3 regions of the Bradyrhizobium sp. WU425 genome follow, and region 3 is predicted to be linked to each of the others. Evidence: predicted binding sites of a transcription regulator. Region 3 holds the regulator's gene; each other region holds the start of a gene.

Region 1 (5,285 bases), 1.8 Mb from region 3:
GCTCGGTGTGCGAGGTGACCTCGCGCTGGGCGCGCCAGCGGTCGAACTGGGCGACGACGTCGCGCAAGGAGCCGCGCGCCTTCGGCTTCAGCTCATCGGTCTCGACCACCGCGCGCGCCGCCTCGAACAGCGGGATGCGGCGCTTGCGGGCGTGATCGTGCAGCATCTGCACGGTGGCATCGCCCAGGCCGCGCTTGGGCGTGTTGACGATGCGCTCGAAGGCGAGATCGTCGGCCGGTGAATTGATGACGCGGAGATAAGCCAGCGCATCGCGGATCTCGGCGCGCTCGTAGAAGCGCGGGCCGCCGATGACGCGATAGGGCAGGCCGAGCGTGACGAAGCGGTCCTCGAACTCGCGCATCTGGTAGGAGGCGCGCACCAGAATCGCGATCTCGTTGAGCTTGTCGCCCTGGCGCTGGATCTGCTCGATCTCCTCGCCGATGCCGCGGGCTTCCTCTTCCGAATCCCAAGAGCCTGTTACCGTGACCTTCTCGCCATCCTGGTCCTCGGTGCGCAGCGTCTTGCCGAGCCGGCCCTCGTTGTGGGCGATCAGGTGCGAGGCGGCGGCGAGGATGTGGCCCGTCGAGCGGTAGTTGCGCTCGAGGCGGATGACCTTGGCGCCGGGGAAATCATGGTCGAAGCGCAGGATGTTGTCGACCTCCGCGCCGCGCCAGCCATAGATCGACTGGTCGTCGTCGCCGACGCAGCAGATGTTTTTGACGTGGCGCGTCTGCTCCTTCTCCCCGCTTGCGGGGTCGCGACGAGCTTCGCTCACGCTGAGAAGGTCAGGATGAGGGGCTGCCTCCACGAGCTCAGCTTGCTGAGAGTCCCCCTCACCCGGATCGCTCGGGCGCGCAATTGCGCTGCCGGGCGATCCGACCTCTCCCCGCACGCGGGGAGAGGCAAAAGAAGTCGGCGCTTGGGACAGCAGCCGCAGCCACAGATATTGAGCGACGTTGGTGTCTTGATACTCATCGACCAGGATGAATTTGAAGCGCTGCTGGTACTGCCGCAGGATATCCGGGTGCTCGCGGAAGATGCGGATGTCCTCGAGCAGCAGATCGCCGAAATCGGCGGCGTTCAGGATCTTCAGCCGCTCCTGGTAGCTCGCATAGAGCTTGCCGCCCTTGCCGTTGGCGAACACGGCGGCTTCGCCCGACGGCACCTGCGACGGCGTCAGGCCGCGGTTCTTCCAGCCGTCGATCAGCCCGGCCAGCATGCGCGCCGGCCAGCGCTTGTCGTCGATATTGTCGGCTTGCAGAAGCTGCTTGAGCAGTCGGACCTGATCGTCGACGTCGAGCACGGTGAAGTTCGACTTGAGCTGCGCCAGCTCGGCGTGGGTGCGCAGGATGCGCCCCCCGATGGAGTGGAAGGTGCCGAGCCACGGCATGCCTTCGACGGCATGGCCGAGCATCTGACCGAGCCGATGTTTCATTTCGCGCGCGGCCTTGTTGGTGAAGGTCACCGACAGGATTTCGGATGGGCGGGCGCGGCCCTGGCTCAGGATGTGGGCGATGCGCGTGGTCAGCACGCGGGTCTTGCCGGTGCCGGCGCCGGCCAGCACCAGAACCGGCCCGTCCAGCGTCTCCACAGCCTCGCGCTGCTCCGGATTGAGCCCGGACAGGTATTGCGGGCCTACCGAGGCGCGCGCACGCGCGGCGATGCCGCCGGCTGCGGGCTGGTGGTCGGGGACGCTCTGGGACGTGATCTTGCTCGGCTCGGTCATGCGAATCATTTGCCCCACGTTGGCACCGCGGGGTGGTGAAAGGGGAGCCTTCTTAACAGGGATTGGTCCCTATATGGGGCCGCGGACAGGGGTTTTCCACGTGCGCCGAAAGCCAATTTGTTCCTGTCGGTCAGGCGAATTTCCGGCTTCAGCGGCCCGGAACCATTGTTCCGAGTTGGCGATTGGTTCTGCAAGTGAGGCGCGTCAGCCGCGCCGATCGCAGACAGACATCGAAACAGAGGTTCGGATCATGCTTAGCTGGGTAGTTACGTTTCTGGTTATCGCTCTGATCGCCGGTATCCTGGGCTTTGGCGGCCTCGCCGGCGCGTCGATCGAAATCGCCAAGATCATCTTCTTCATCGCAGTCGTGTTGTTCCTGGTCTCGGCCGTTGTCGGACTGGCACGGGGTCGTAACAGGGTTTAGCGCGCTTACCGCTTCGAGGGCATCGCCACGTTCCGGCCGATGCCCTCGGGCCGCGGGACGGCGCTGTGGGCCTTGACCACCGCTGCGATGCGCTCACGGATGTCTGGGGGAAAAGCCGCCACCTTTCGTGAGCCCATGTCGATGTGAAGCGACATGTTTTCCGATGTGGCGGACAGCCATCCGTCGGTCGCGTGCCGCAGCTCCTGCAAGGTGTGCAGCCGCTTGTCGTCGGCTTCCAGCAGCCAGACCGAGACCTGCACGGGATCGTCGAGGTGGATTTCGCGCAAATACCGCACGTGGCATTCGGCGGTGAAGGTCGAGCCGCCGCGCTCCTTCATGTAGCCCGGTCCGATCCCGAGCGTCAGCCACATCTGGTCGATCGCGCGGTCGAACATCACGTTGTAATAGGCCATGTTGAGGTGGCCGTTGTAGTCGATCCATTGCGGCTCGATCTGCATGATTGACGAGCGGAACGGCACGCCCTCGATCGTTGTGGCAGCAGTCTCCGGCATGTGTCCTTCCCCAGCTATGCGTCCGGTCGCTTGACTTGACCGGTGAGATGTCCTTTGCCACGGTTCGTCTCGTCGGGAGGAACGTCCGTGGGTACGACCATCACCAATAATCCGCCGCGGCCGGCGCCGAAAGCCCTCGCGAGCGCGCTGGAGCAACTTGCCGCGCGGTTCGGCAACCGCCTCATCACCTCGCAAGCCGTCCGCGAGCAGCACGGCCATACCACCACATGGATCGTGAACCAGCCGCCGGACGGCGTGGTGATGGCGCAGGAGACTGCCGACATCCAGGACGTGGTGCGGATCTGCGCGAAAAACGGCGTGCCCGTCATCGCCTTCGGCACCGGCACCTCGCTCGAGGGCCAGGTCAACGCACCCGCCGGCGGAATCTGCATCGACCTGCGCGACATGAACAAGGTGCTCGCGGTGCATGCCGAGGACCTCGACTGCGTGATCCAGCCCGGGGTGACCCGCAAGGCGCTCAACGAGCATCTGCGCGACCAGGGCCTGTTCTTCCCGATCGACCCCGGCGCGGACGCTTCCCTCGGTGGCATGGCCTCGACCCGCGCTTCCGGCACCAATGCGGTGCGCTACGGCACCATGCGCGACAGTGTGCTGGCGCTGAAAGTGGTCCGCGGCGACGGCGAGATCATCACGACCGGCACGCGTGCGAAGAAATCATCCGCCGGCTACGACCTGACGCATCTGTTCGTCGGCGCCGAGGGCACGCTCGGCATCATCTCGGAGCTGACCATCCGCCTGCGCGGCATCCCCGATACGATCGCGGCCGGAGCGGTGTCGTTCGAGACCGTGCACGGGGCGTGTCAGGCCGTGATCCTGGCGATCCAGACCGGCATTCCCGTGGCGCGCATCGAGCTGCTCAACGCCGCGCAGGTGCGGGCCTGCAACGCCTATTCGAAGTTGACCCTGCCCGAAACGCCGCTGCTGCTGATGGAATTCCACGGCAGCGAGATCGAGGTCGCCGAACAGTCCAAGGCCTTCGGCGAGATCGCCAGGGATTGCGGCGGCGGCGACTTCTCCTGGACCACCAAGCCGGAGGATCGCACAAAGCTGTGGCAGGCGCGGCACGACGCCTATTGGTCGGTGAAAGCGCTGCGGCCCGGCGACAGCATCGGGGTGGTCGCGACCGACGTCTGCGTGCCGATCTCGCGGCTTGCCGAATGCGTCGGCGAGACCGAGGAAGATCTCAAGCGCCTCAACCTGTTGTCGCCGATCGTCGGCCATGTCGGCGACGGCAATTTCCACTGCTCGCTGGTCTGCGACACCAACGATGCCGACGAGATGGCGCGCGGCGAGGAGTTCATGCATCGGCTGGTCGAGCGCGCGCAGGCGATGGACGGCACCTGCACCGGCGAGCACGGCATCGGTCAGGGCAAGCAGAAATACCTCAAGGCGGAGCTCGGTCCCGAGGCGATCGACGCGATGCGGGCGCTGAAAAAGGCGCTCGATCCGCAGAACATCTTCAATCCCGGGAAGATCGTACCGGAGGCGTAGCGCGCGGCGTGGCCGCCGTTTATGCTCGCTCCCTCACCACGGAGCAGGCAATGCAGTGGTTCGCGCGCAAGACGCGTCAGGACGTCTGGGACGAAGCGATCGAACGGCCGCTCGGCGACATCGAGGCCGCCGAGCGCATCCGTGCGATCTGTGACGCCGCTGCGGCGAGCGCGGCAGGTAGCGCGCGCAGCGACAAGCGCGACAGCGAGCGCTACGAGCGCGCGGCGAAAGTCGCGATGGAAATCGCGATGAAGATCTCGGATGGACTGATGCGCGACGACGCAGTCCGTCGCATCGTCGATCTCTGCATGAAGGCGAACGACCTCAAGACGGCGCAAATCCTGTTTCGCGCGATCCATGCCAGCTGGATCCGCGAAACGATCCAGCGCGATCACCCGCCATTGGCGCAGTGAGCCCAGTTATCGCGCCAACTTCCGCACGGCCTCGTCGACGCTGTGGAAGACACGCTCTCTCGGCAGGGCGTCGAACAATCTAAACCGCTCGAACGCGTCCTGCGCGCGCACCGATTCCAGCCGGGCCAGCGCGACGGTGACGCCCTGTTCGCTGCACGCCCTGAACACGTCCAGCAGGATCTGCGCGGCGGTGAAGTCGATCTCGACCATGCCGCTCGCCTCCAGCACCAGCAGCTGTGGCGGCGTCGTGCCGAGCACCTTGATCACGTCGCTGCGAAAGCCGGGCGCGTTGAGGAAGGACAGCGGCGCCTGCAGCCCGAGCACGGCGACGCCGGCGATGCGCTCGCCGGCGATGTGCGGATGTGCCGGCCACCAGATCGTGGTGCCCGGCACGCGCTCGAACTCGACCAGCCGCGCGCGCGTCGTGCTCCAGATGCCGTGCAGCAGCGACAGCACGATGCCGAGGAACGCGCCTTGCTGGATCGGCAGCACGATGATCAGCGCGGCGGTGGCGGCGATCAGCAGGAATTCGCTGGGGGATTGGCGATAGATCGTGACGATCTGCTTCACGCGGATGATGCGCAGCGCGACGAACAGCAGGATGCCGCCGAGGGCTGCGTCTGGAACGTGCTGCAGCAATCCCGTTCCAAACGCGAGCAGCGCCAGCACGATCGCAGCGGCGGCGAGACCCGCGAGCT
Region 2 (5,285 bases), 3.1 Mb from region 3:
CCACCGCGACGATGGACGCAAAGGGTGACTGACACAGCGTATTCCATTCCGCGGCGGGCATCGCGGGCTTACCGCTGCCGTCGAAATTCTTGGTGAGGTCGCCGATCTGCTTGAGCGCACCGTCGGTCTTGGCCTTCGCGTCCGTCGCGGCCGTCACCAGCTCCGCCGCCACGTCGGGCGAGGCCAGCAACTCGGCCATGCCTGCCCAGCCGGAGGCGATCGTGCCATCCCATTGCGCCACTGACCGCTTCTGGGCGTCGTCGAGCGGCTTGCTGCTGTTGACGTTGGAGCGAAGCGACGAACAATGGATCCCATAACGGTCGCGCACCTGCCAGGCGAAGCGCCGGACCTGGATCATGCGGGCGATGAAAGGGTCATTCATCCAGGCACGGTTCGACACCGCGGTGGAGGCGAGGTTGGCCGTTTCGATCACCTTGGTGACGGCATCATACCAGGAGTTGGTCCGCTCGATCTTGCGTTCGGCGCGCGGGCGCTTGGCCTCGTCGTAGAACAGCTGGAATTGCGGCGCGGCGGCGCTCCAGCCCTGCTTCAATGTGCCAGCGAGTTCGTCGCGGCGGGCGAAATCGACGGTGGCGAGCGCGGCGCCGATGGCGTCATAGCCGCCCTGCTCGGCCTTCTCCGCCGCCTCGAGTTTTGCTCGCGGATCATCCTCGCCGAGGATCGCGCTCTGGGCATCGCCGCGATTGTTGCGCAGCGCCAGCACGCCATGGAAGATCGCCTTGTCGGCCGCGGCAAGCCGCGCGGTCTCGAGGCTGTCGCTATAGCGGCCGAACGCCCCAACCATCTGGATCGCCGTGGAGGCCAGCGCACCCGCAGCCAGCAGGGCCATCAAGGTCAGAAGGAGCGAACTTACTGATTTCTTAAACATTGCCATGGTGTCGGGGGCCTGGGTCGGGGGCCTATTCTTTCGAGCGCCACCTTGCCCGCGACATGCCAATGTTCCGTTAAGGTTTTAATCGAATGGGCGTGAGTTTCCGGCCCGACGAGCCTCAGCGCAGTCCCGGATATCACGCAACCTTGGTGAAATCCGGCGGGCGGCGTTCCGTGAACGCCGTGAAGGCCTCGCGCGCCTCAGCGGTGCGCAGGCGCAGCCCGAACTGCTCGCCTTCGGCATTCATCTGCGCGACCAGCGTCTCGCCGTTGCGCATCAGCTTCTTGGTGGCGGTGAGTGCGCCGGCCGGCTGACGGGCAAGACGCTGCGCCAGCGCGAGCGCCTCGGCATCGAGCTTGTCGAGCGGCACGACGCGGTTGGCGAGCCCCCATTCCAGCGCGGATTTGGCCGGCACCGTCTCGCCCAGCGCGAACATCTCGTAGGCCCGCGCATAGCCGATGCGCGCCGGCATCAGCAGGCTGGAGGCTGCTTCCGGCACCAGTGCGAGGCTGACGAAGGGCGTCGACAATTGCGCGTTGTCGGCAAGCACGACGAGGTCGCAATGCAGCAGCATCGTGGTGCCGACGCCGACGGCGCGGCCCTGCACCGCGGCCACCAAGGGCCGGGAGCAGCGCGCCAGCGACTGGATGAAGCGCACGACGTTGCGGCTTCCTTCCGACTTGCCCGCCGCGACCGCCGCGAACTCGCCGACATCGTTGCCGGCGGTAAACATGTCGCCTTCGCCGCGGATCAGGATCACGCGGACCGACGGATCGTGCTCGGCTGATTCGATGGCATCGGCGAGCTTGCCGTACATCGCATCCGTCAGCGCATTCTTCTTGTCGGGGCGTGCCAGCGTGAGCGTGAGAATTCCGCCGTCGTTCCGGATCCGGACGTGCTCGGTCATGGGTCTCTCCTCTATTCCTATGGATCTCTAGAAAGCTCTGTTGAAAGCTGTCTTGGAAACTTGTCCTGAATGCTGGTCAGCCAGCGCGCGACGATATCGATCTCCGCACTGGTGAATCCGTCCGTCAACGCCGCGTTGATCTGTGCCGCGCTGGCCTTCGCCTGCGCCAGTGCCGTCCGCCCCTTCGGCGTCAGCCAGACGCGCCAGGCGCGACCATCCTCGTGATCCGCGCGCCGCTCGACCAGTTTAGCCGCCGCCGTACGGTCGACCAGCCCCGAGATGCCGGCCGGCCCCATGTCGAGCGCCGCGCCCACCTCACCCATCAGGACGCCGTTCTGCTTGCCGAGGATGAACAGCAGCCCCGCTTGCGCCGGCGTGACCTCGCTCGAAGGCTGCGCCGCCATCCAGCGCTGCACGCGCCGCTGCGCCACGCTCAACAGGTAGATCAACCGATGGTGTCTCGCGCCCGCGTCTTTATTTCGCATGCGAAATAGATAATCGAGGCGGATCAGATTGTCAAAGGACGGCAGCTGGACATGTGCCGCGGCAGTCGTCGAGGAACAGGGCCGCCCCGGCGCACCAGGACCTCACCCACCAATCGCAATTAGCCGCCGCCGTCACGCTTGACGGCCGCTTCCTTTTATGTTCCCTATTCGTTCTATTCAATCATAGATTGTCCCGGAGACCTTTCGTGATGAACAGTATGCGTGGCGAGAATCAGCCGACCCAGCTCGTAATTCATAATGACGATGATACGCCGGACCAATTCGTGATGGATCTGCTTCGGCAGGTTTTCGGCAAATCAGACCGTGAAGCGACCGCGCTGATCACCCAGATCGAGCAGAAGGAAAAAGCGGTTTGCGGACCTTACCCGCAATCGGTTGCCGAAGCCCTTTTCAAATCTGCGCAACAATCCATCGAATTGGCCGGCCACCAACTGCAGGTCACGCTAGAGGCGGTCAAGACTCCTTGCGAACTCTGTGGCAAGCCTGAGGGACAGATCGACGTTCGTATCGGCGACCGAACGGTCTGGCTGTGCAGCGACTGCATGCGTGCGGCGGATGAACCCTCGAACGAACAAGAGGAAGATTTCGACTTTGCTTGCGACGTTCTCGATTGGCACCTTGCCAGCACCGCGCGCAGCAAACTCGTGACCACGATCCGCCAGTTTCCTGGCCACATGCGGGTCGATCTCCAGGCCGCCGTCGACCGGCTCTTCGGCAAGGCCATCCGGCTGGTGGGATTAAACGAGGAGCAGCGCTACGAAACGCTGTCGATTCCACGACTGCTCAAGGAGGGCCGCTATGCGATCGCGATTGCCCCGCTGCAATATTCCGACGTCGACGTAGGCGAGAAGAGCCCGGTCAAGTGTCTGGATAACGGGCTGTGGCTGTGTGAGCAGGATCATCTCCGCTATGCGGTTTTGCTCTGCGCACACCGCGAATACAGTCGCGAGCCCGGAATTCGGATCGAAATCCTGGTACCCTCAGGTTCCGCAGGCGCGGCTCTGGTCCAGCAATGCTTCAATGAATTGGAAGAAGCCGTACAGGCTGCGCGGACCTATCGCGGCAAGATCCTGTCGCTCGATGCCGACTCCGACTATCGCGGTCGCTCGCGCGGCATCACGGTGCATCGCTTGCCGCAGGTCGCGCGCGACGAGGTGATCCTGCCGGAGCAGACCCTGCGGCTGCTCGATCGCAACGTTCTGACCTTCGTCAACACCCGAGACCAATTGCGCCGGCTGGGTCAATCGACACGCAAAGGCATCTTGCTGTACGGGCCGCCGGGCACTGGCAAGACCCACACGATCCGTTATCTCGCAACGCATTTGCCCGGGCATACGACGCTGATCATCACGGCCGAGCAGATCGGTCTGCTCGGCGCCTATATGAGCCTGGCACGGTTGCTCCAGCCGTCGATGGTGGTGATCGAGGATGTCGATCTCATCGCCCGCGACCGCGATGACATGGGGCCGTGTGAGGAATCCATGCTGAACAAGCTGCTCAACGAGATGGACGGGCTGAAGGAAGACGCCGACATCCTGTTCGTCCTGACCACCAACCGGCCGGAGGACCTCGAGGGAGCTCTCGCGGGTCGCCCCGGCCGCATCGATCAAGCCATCGAAGTGCCGCTGCCAGACGAGACCGGCCGCGGCAAGCTGGTCCGGCTCTACGGCAGGGGATTGCCGCTCGAGGGGGCCGTGATCGCGGAGGCTGCCCGACGCAGCGAGGGCACGAGTTGCGCCTTCATCAAGGAGCTGATGCGGCGGCTGGCGCAAGGAAGCATCGCGCGGGACGGCGGCAACACCGTGATCTCGGCCGATATCGACGAGGCGCTTGACGACATGCTGTTCTCCGGCGGCCGGCTTAACGCGCAGCTGCTCGGCGGCGCGCAGGCAATGGCCAGCGGGTGACGCTCCGAAGTGGCGCGCCTGCTACGGCGCGCACATGAAGCTCGACGCCTCCGTCACTGGGCCGCTCTTGTAGTGCGGCCAGGCCGGCCAGCGGCACAGCGGCAGCGCGCGAAGCGTCGCAAACGACGGCGCCTCGACCTTCTGCTCGGTAACTTCCAGATCGCCGGGCGCCCTGCCCTTTTCGACCCAGTCGACCAGCACGCTCAGCATGTCGACATTGGCCGGCGCGCCGGAGCCGACATGGTCGACCCCTGGCGCGGTGTAGAGCCGCGCGAACTCGGCCGTCTCGGCTTTGCCGACCTTGCGTTCGACGTTCTCGAAATAGCGGATGCCGGCATAGGGGCTTTGCGCGTAGTCCGCCATATGTTCGAGCATGATCAGCCGGCCGCCGCGAGCGCGGAAGCGGCTGAGGTCGGGGTCGGTGGAATCCATCAGGCTGGAGACCTCGAGCAGCCGCGCCTTGTGCGCTTCGGGCTTATACGTCGTCACGTCGAGCTTGGGATCGCGCGCGAACACGTATTGGATGCCGCCGGCGCCGTAGATCCAGGCGATGCCATTATTGGGCGCGGGCGGCTGCGCGGGAGGCGCCGTGCCAAGCCACCACGCGACCCAGCCGCCGGTCGGGCCGACCGCCGGCGTGTCCTCGCCCGACACGCCCCAGCCCGGATAATCGTCGAGGCCATTGGCGAGCGCGAACGGGAATTTGTAGGTCGCATGCAAGGTCTCGATCGCCTTGATCTGTGCGTCGGTGAGGCACTGATCGCCCGTCTTGCCGCTCGCGCAACGCAGCGTCTCCGCCTTGAAGGCCGCCTTGCAGGAAACGGGATCTTGCACCAGCGCGTCATCGGAGCCGTCGGCCTTGTCGCAAGCGGCCCGCACGGCATCGCCGACTAGCTTCACCTGCGCCGGATTGATCCAGCCATCACCCATGGTCACGAGCCCCGAACGCGTGCCGGCATGCTGCAGGCCGACCCAGTTGATGACGGGCACGCGAGCAAAGATGCCGTCGAAATCATCAGGGTAGCGCTGCGCCATGGTGAGGCCTTCGCGGCCGCCTTCGGACGACCCCATGA
Region 3 (5,285 bases):
GGCGTGTCCTGCGACGAATCCGGCTGCGTGACGCCACTGGCCGACGGGAGGCTGGTCGCGCTGGCACTGCGCGTCGACGCTCTCGCAGACGATTGCAGTCGGGCCGCCCTGGTGGTGACGACACGTCCCGCGCCGCCCGATTGCGCGGCGATGGTGGTCGATCGGCAGCGGCTCGCCAGCCAGAGCGCGCTGGCGCTGACGCAGCGTGGTGACGGTTTTGTGGTTCAGGCAGTGAGGGCGAGAGGCACGAGCCGCCCCTGGTTGCCGGCCGGCGCCGGCGAGGGTGATTTCGACGGCAGCCTCGCGCCAAAGTCGACCGCGCCTCGCATCAAGGACGCAACGCCGGCGGACACCGATCTGCAAGCCGACGATTGATCTGATGGTGCGGAGCAACGCAGTGGTTCGGTGCGTCCGTTCGGATTCGCGGGGTGCAAACCACACCATCTCGCCGGCCACGGCCGGCGATGGCGATTCAATCCTGACCTCCGACTTCGTAGCCGGAGGGCGGCTCTGTCAGCCGATCGGCAGGTGCGTGACGGTCGGCTGCCTGTCGGCGGTGATCTGCGCCTTGTGCTCGCGCTCGGTGACCGACTGAGTCACCGGCAGTTGCAGCACCGTCGCGCGCTGGCCTTCGACGAGCTGCGTCACCAGCACGTATTTGCCGTCGGGGAATTCGATCGCATCATGATGGCGGTCGGGAACGTGCGGATCGATCTTGCCGAACTTGCCCACGCGGGAATTGATGGTGCGCGTCCAGATCCAGCGATTGTCGTAGCGGACGTCGTCGGCGAAGGCGAGCTCCGTCCCCGGCAGCAGGCAGACGGCAACAGACGGATCGGCTGCAGAGGCGAAGCCGCGCGTCGAGGTGCCGCGGAAGCTTGTCGTGACGATCGTCTCGCCGACTTCGGCGGGGCGCGACGCGACGGCATGTAGGCTGTAGTCACACATCGGGTGCTCCTCATGCTGGGATAGCAACCCGCGTCTCTTATCGAGGCGCAGGCCTCTATCAGAGTGGAAGCACGAACGCTCTGCTTGGTTGTGGGCAAATCTGCGGCTGGCTTCCGCAAGCCGCGATCACATTATCTTTCCCGAATTCAATAGGAACAAAGCTCGCCGCGATGCATTCGGGAGGCGCGTACGCGAACATTGCCAACTTGGCTGCAACGGCCGAACTTGACCGCTGGTCGCTGTTTCCTCGAACAACCGAGCCGCGAAGCGGTGCTGCTTGAAGCGGTGCTGCTTCGTCGGCGTGGCGAGGAGCCAGCGTTGGAGGAGGGGCCGGATAGTCTGTGCAGAACCAGAAAGGCTATCCAGCCGGAGCGGACGATGATCCGCTCCAATCTCTGACCGGCGATGCCGATCGGAAGCGCGCGAGGCGCCAAGCACCTCCGGCATGAAGTGCTTCCGATATGAAGTACTGCCGATAGAAAGACTCCCGGTATCAGTACTTCCGGTAAAGCCCGATCAGCTTGCCCTGAATCTTCACCCGGTTGGGCGGCAGGATGCGGACCTCATAGGCCGCGTTGGCGGGCTCGAGCGCGATCGAGGCGCCGCGACGGCGGAAGCGCTTCAGCGTCGCTTCCTCGTCGTCGATCAGCGCCACCACGATGTCGCCGGTATCGGCGCTCTCGTTGCGCTGGATCAGGGCCATGTCGCCGTCGAGAATGCCGGCTTCGACCATCGAGTCGCCGCGCACTTCCAGCGCGTAATGCTCGCCCGAGCCGAGCATGTCAGGCGGTACGCTGATAGTATGGCTGCGGGTCTGCAACGCCTCGATCGGCGTGCCGGCCGCGATGCGGCCCATCACCGGCACCGCGACGGGACGTTCGCCCTCGTCAGCGGGCAGGCTCGCGCTCGCACGCACCTTGCCGAGATTGCCCTCGATGACGCTCGGCGTGAAGCCGCGGCGGCTGCCAGCGGCTGCCTGGAGCTCCGGCAGCTTGATGACTTCAATCGCACGGGCGCGGTTGGGCAGGCGTCGGATGAAGCCACGCTCCTCGAGCGCCGTGATCAGGCGATGGATGCCCGACTTCGAGCGCAGATCGAGCGCATCCTTCATCTCGTCGAAGGAGGGCGGCACGCCGCTTTCCTTCAGACGTTCACTGATGAACCGCAGAAGCTCGTATTGTTTGCGCGTTAACATCTCGACCAAAGTCCCCCGGTTGATGTCGTCCGATTCCGAGACGCTGAATTCGGCCATAAGCCGCTGCATGCTCGAAACAAATCATGAACAGACACTATATGTTCGATACATGTTCCGCAACTGCTTAATTTACCGTGAACAGAGCAAAGTGCGCGGAACGCGCGTTGCGGGGGCGCTCAGACGGGGAGCCGCAACACTTCGCAAGCCGTGCCGGCTTCGGCCTTCGGCGCGAATGGTGCGCGGACGAGAAGTACCTGTGCTGCAGCGAGATTCGCAAGCAGCGAAGAGTCCTGATGATTGACGGGAACAACGACGCGTGTGCCATCGTCACGCTCCTCAAGATGCGCGCGCAGATAGTCCTCGCGCTGGTCGTTGGCGCCGACGTCGCGGCCGAGCACGGCGCGTTCACGGCGATGGTGAATCACTGAACGGCCCGACAGGGCGCGAATCAGCGGCACCATGAACAGGAAAGCGCACACGTAGGACGATACGGGATTGCCCGGCAGGCCGATCACACCCATTGCGCCGAGTCGCCCGTGCATCATTGGCTTGCCTGGCCGCATCGCGATCTTCCAGAACGCCATCGCGATGCCTTCGTCCCGCAGTGCCTGCTGGACCAGATCGTGGTCGCCGACCGATGCGCCGCCGGTCGTGATCAGGACGTCGGCGCCGCTCTCGCGGGCGCGGCGGATGCCGGCGGTGGTCGCCTCCAGCGTGTCGGCGGCAATACCGAGGTCGATGGTCTCGGCGCCCTCGCTGCGGGCGAGCGCGTGCAGGGCGTAGCCGTTGGAATAGACGATCTGGCCGTGGCCGGGCGTGGTGCCCGGCATCACCAGCTCGTCGCCGGTGGCGAGAATCGCGACTTTCGGACGCCTGACAACGGCAAGGTGCGGATGATTCATCCCGGCGGCGAGCGCGAGGTCTCGCTCGGTCAAACGGCTTCCCTTGCGCAGGAGCACGTCGCCCTCGCGGAAATCGACGCCGGCGGGGCGGATGTGCCGGCCGGCGATTGCGGCTTCCTTGATCGTGATCCGCTTGCCGGCGGCGACCGTGTCCTCCTGGATCACGACGGCGTCCGCGCCAAAGGGAACGACGCCGCCGGTGAAGATCCGCACGGCCTCGCCGGCTCCGACCGTCCCCTCGAACGGTCGGCCCGCTGCGACTTCGCCGATGACGGTGAGCTCCGAATCGATCGTCGCGGCATCGGCCGCGCGCACCGCGTAGCCGTCCATCGCCGACATCGCCTGCGGCGGCTGCGTGCGCCGCGCCACGACGTCACGCGCGAGCACGCGATGGTAGGCCTCGTCGAGGGAAATCATTTCTTCCGGCAGCGGCTCTGCACCCGCCAGCACCGCGGCAAGCGCGTCAGAAACCGGCATCAAGGCCACGGCGAAAACTCCTGCTCGGCACGTTCGGGCGAATGTTCCGCACGTCTTCTAGCCGAGCGCAGGCGCAGAGGCAAAAGCGGCTGAGCAGGCACAGTCATCCCGCCCCTTCACATTGTTCCGGAAGGCAGGATCAAGCGCGTCGCGGCATGATCCGAAGGAGGTCACAGATCGGCAGGAGAGTGGTCATGGAAGCGACGAAAATCATGGCAAGGCGAGAACGCGCCATGGCCTGAATCGATCAGCTCCCTGCCTGCCCGGGAGTTACGTCGGGCGCCTTGGATCCCTGATCCTTGTCGGGCAGCGGGTCGGCTTGGGATTTCAGGTCGGCGGCCTTGCTCACAAGCTTGGCGGAAAGGTCCGAATCTGAAGTTGTCCTCGCGAATTCAAGAAGAAGAGAGGCCTGCTTGGTGAGGTAGGTTTTGCCCAGCACGATGATGCATCCGTCCGTAGAAGTCCCAACGGACTCTAAGAGTCCGGAAGGCGGTATTCCGTTCCCGGAACTCTGTATAAAAATGTACAAAGTGATCCGGTTCCTCAATTTTTCAAAATTGGTCCGTCGGGCCGTGCCGTCGTGGGTTTCGCGACAACGGACCGTCGTCAAATGCCCAATGCCTTCAATGCGTTCCCGACGTCACGCGGCGAGGTCACATGCACCGCCGTCAAGCCGCGCGCGCGCGCTCCCTCGATGTTTTCGGCAAGATCGTCGAAGAACACGATGCGCCCGGCGGGCACGCCGATCGCCGCAACGACGTGGTCGAAGGCCTCCGCATCCGGTTTGCGCAGGCCGATGCTGGACGACAAATACAGCTCGCGGAAATGGCCGAGGAGGTCGGCATATTCCCTCGAGAAATGGTCCACGTGCGGCCGGTTGGTGTTGGAGAAAGCATAGAGCGGCATCTGTTTCGCTGCGCGCGGCAGCAGCTCGGCGATGTCAGGCATTTCGCCGGCGAAAATCGCGTTCCAGCCTTCCAGGAACTGCGCATCCGAAATGCCGATTCCGAGCGAGGCTCGCAATGAGGCGAAATAGTCCTCATCGCTGATCTTCCCCATCTCGTGCAACCGATAGGCTTCGCTGTCCCGCACATAGCGCGCGACGATGGCTTCGGGCTTGCAGCCGGCATGTCCCGCCCAGCAGGCGATCGCCTTGGAGAAATCGATATCGAGCACGACGCGGCCGAGATCGAACAGGAGCGCATCCGCGCTGCCGGGAGAGAGCGATGTCACCTGCGTCCTTTCACTCAGTATCGATACGGCTCGTGGTCGAACAGCGGAAACGCGCTGAACACACTCGGCGCGTTGGTTGCGGTCGCCTGGTGCAGGCAGGATTTGTTGACCTCGGCGAACGAGGTCGCACCCAAGAGGCCGAGGCAGCGCAGCACTTCGTCCTCGAGCAGTTCCAGCATGCGCGCCACGCCGGCTTCGCCGGCCGCCGCCAGCGCCCAGCATTGCAGCCGGCCGATGCCGACGAGGTCGGCGCCCGCCGCGATCGCCTTGACGATGTCGGTGCCGCGACAGACACCGCCATCGACCATGATCTTGGCGCGGCCGTTCACGGCGTCGACGATCTCGGGCAGCACGTGCATGGCGCCGCGACCGTGATCGAGCTGACGGCCGCCATGGTTGGAGACGTAGATCCATTCGACGCCGTGATCGATCGCGATCAGCGCGTCCTCCGGCGTCGCGATGCCCTTGAGGATCAGCGGGATCTTGAACTTGTCCTTGATCATCTTCACCGTCCGCCACTCCAGACCCTT

Evidence for each region. Region 3 encodes LexA, which represses DNA repair genes until DNA is damaged. Its sites were predicted from a motif close to TGTTCNNNNTGTGTTCNG; they were not measured.
Region 1: BcanWU425_RS11090 (ATP-dependent helicase) is a predicted target of LexA. The motif match lies at 1,900-1,917, and genes of this name have one in related genera.
Region 2: BcanWU425_RS04670 (ATP-dependent Clp protease adaptor ClpS) is a predicted target of LexA. The motif match lies at 2,443-2,460, and genes of this name have one in related genera.

The regions. Positions count from the first base shown of each region.
Region 1 covers NZ_CP088089.1:2,321,048-2,326,332, forward strand. Annotated here, with positions in the region: gene BcanWU425_RS11090 (ATP-dependent helicase) at 1-1,735, opposite strand, end outside; gene BcanWU425_RS11095 (DUF1328 domain-containing protein) at 1,977-2,150, shown strand; gene BcanWU425_RS11100 (thioesterase family protein) at 2,156-2,662, opposite strand; gene BcanWU425_RS11105 (FAD-binding oxidoreductase) at 2,750-4,174, shown strand; gene BcanWU425_RS11110 (hypothetical protein) at 4,225-4,587, shown strand; gene BcanWU425_RS11115 (SulP family inorganic anion transporter) at 4,594-5,285, opposite strand, start outside.
Region 2 covers NZ_CP088089.1:992,181-997,465, reverse strand. Annotated here, with positions in the region: gene BcanWU425_RS04685 (methyl-accepting chemotaxis protein) at 1-895, opposite strand, end outside; gene BcanWU425_RS04680 (enoyl-CoA hydratase) at 1,029-1,799, opposite strand; gene BcanWU425_RS04675 (MarR family winged helix-turn-helix transcriptional regulator) at 1,817-2,284, opposite strand; gene BcanWU425_RS04670 (ATP-dependent Clp protease adaptor ClpS) at 2,494-4,212, shown strand; gene BcanWU425_RS04665 (tannase/feruloyl esterase family alpha/beta hydrolase) at 4,234-5,285, opposite strand, start outside.
Region 3 covers NZ_CP088089.1:4,083,168-4,088,452, forward strand. Annotated here, with positions in the region: gene BcanWU425_RS19820 (ComEC/Rec2 family competence protein) at 1-375, shown strand, start outside; gene BcanWU425_RS19825 (hypothetical protein) at 514-948, opposite strand; gene lexA (transcriptional repressor LexA) at 1,442-2,143, opposite strand; gene BcanWU425_RS19835 (molybdopterin molybdotransferase MoeA) at 2,320-3,531, opposite strand; gene BcanWU425_RS19840 (hypothetical protein) at 3,770-3,961, opposite strand; gene BcanWU425_RS19845 (HAD family hydrolase) at 4,129-4,755, opposite strand; gene BcanWU425_RS19850 (alpha-hydroxy acid oxidase) at 4,770-5,285, opposite strand, start outside.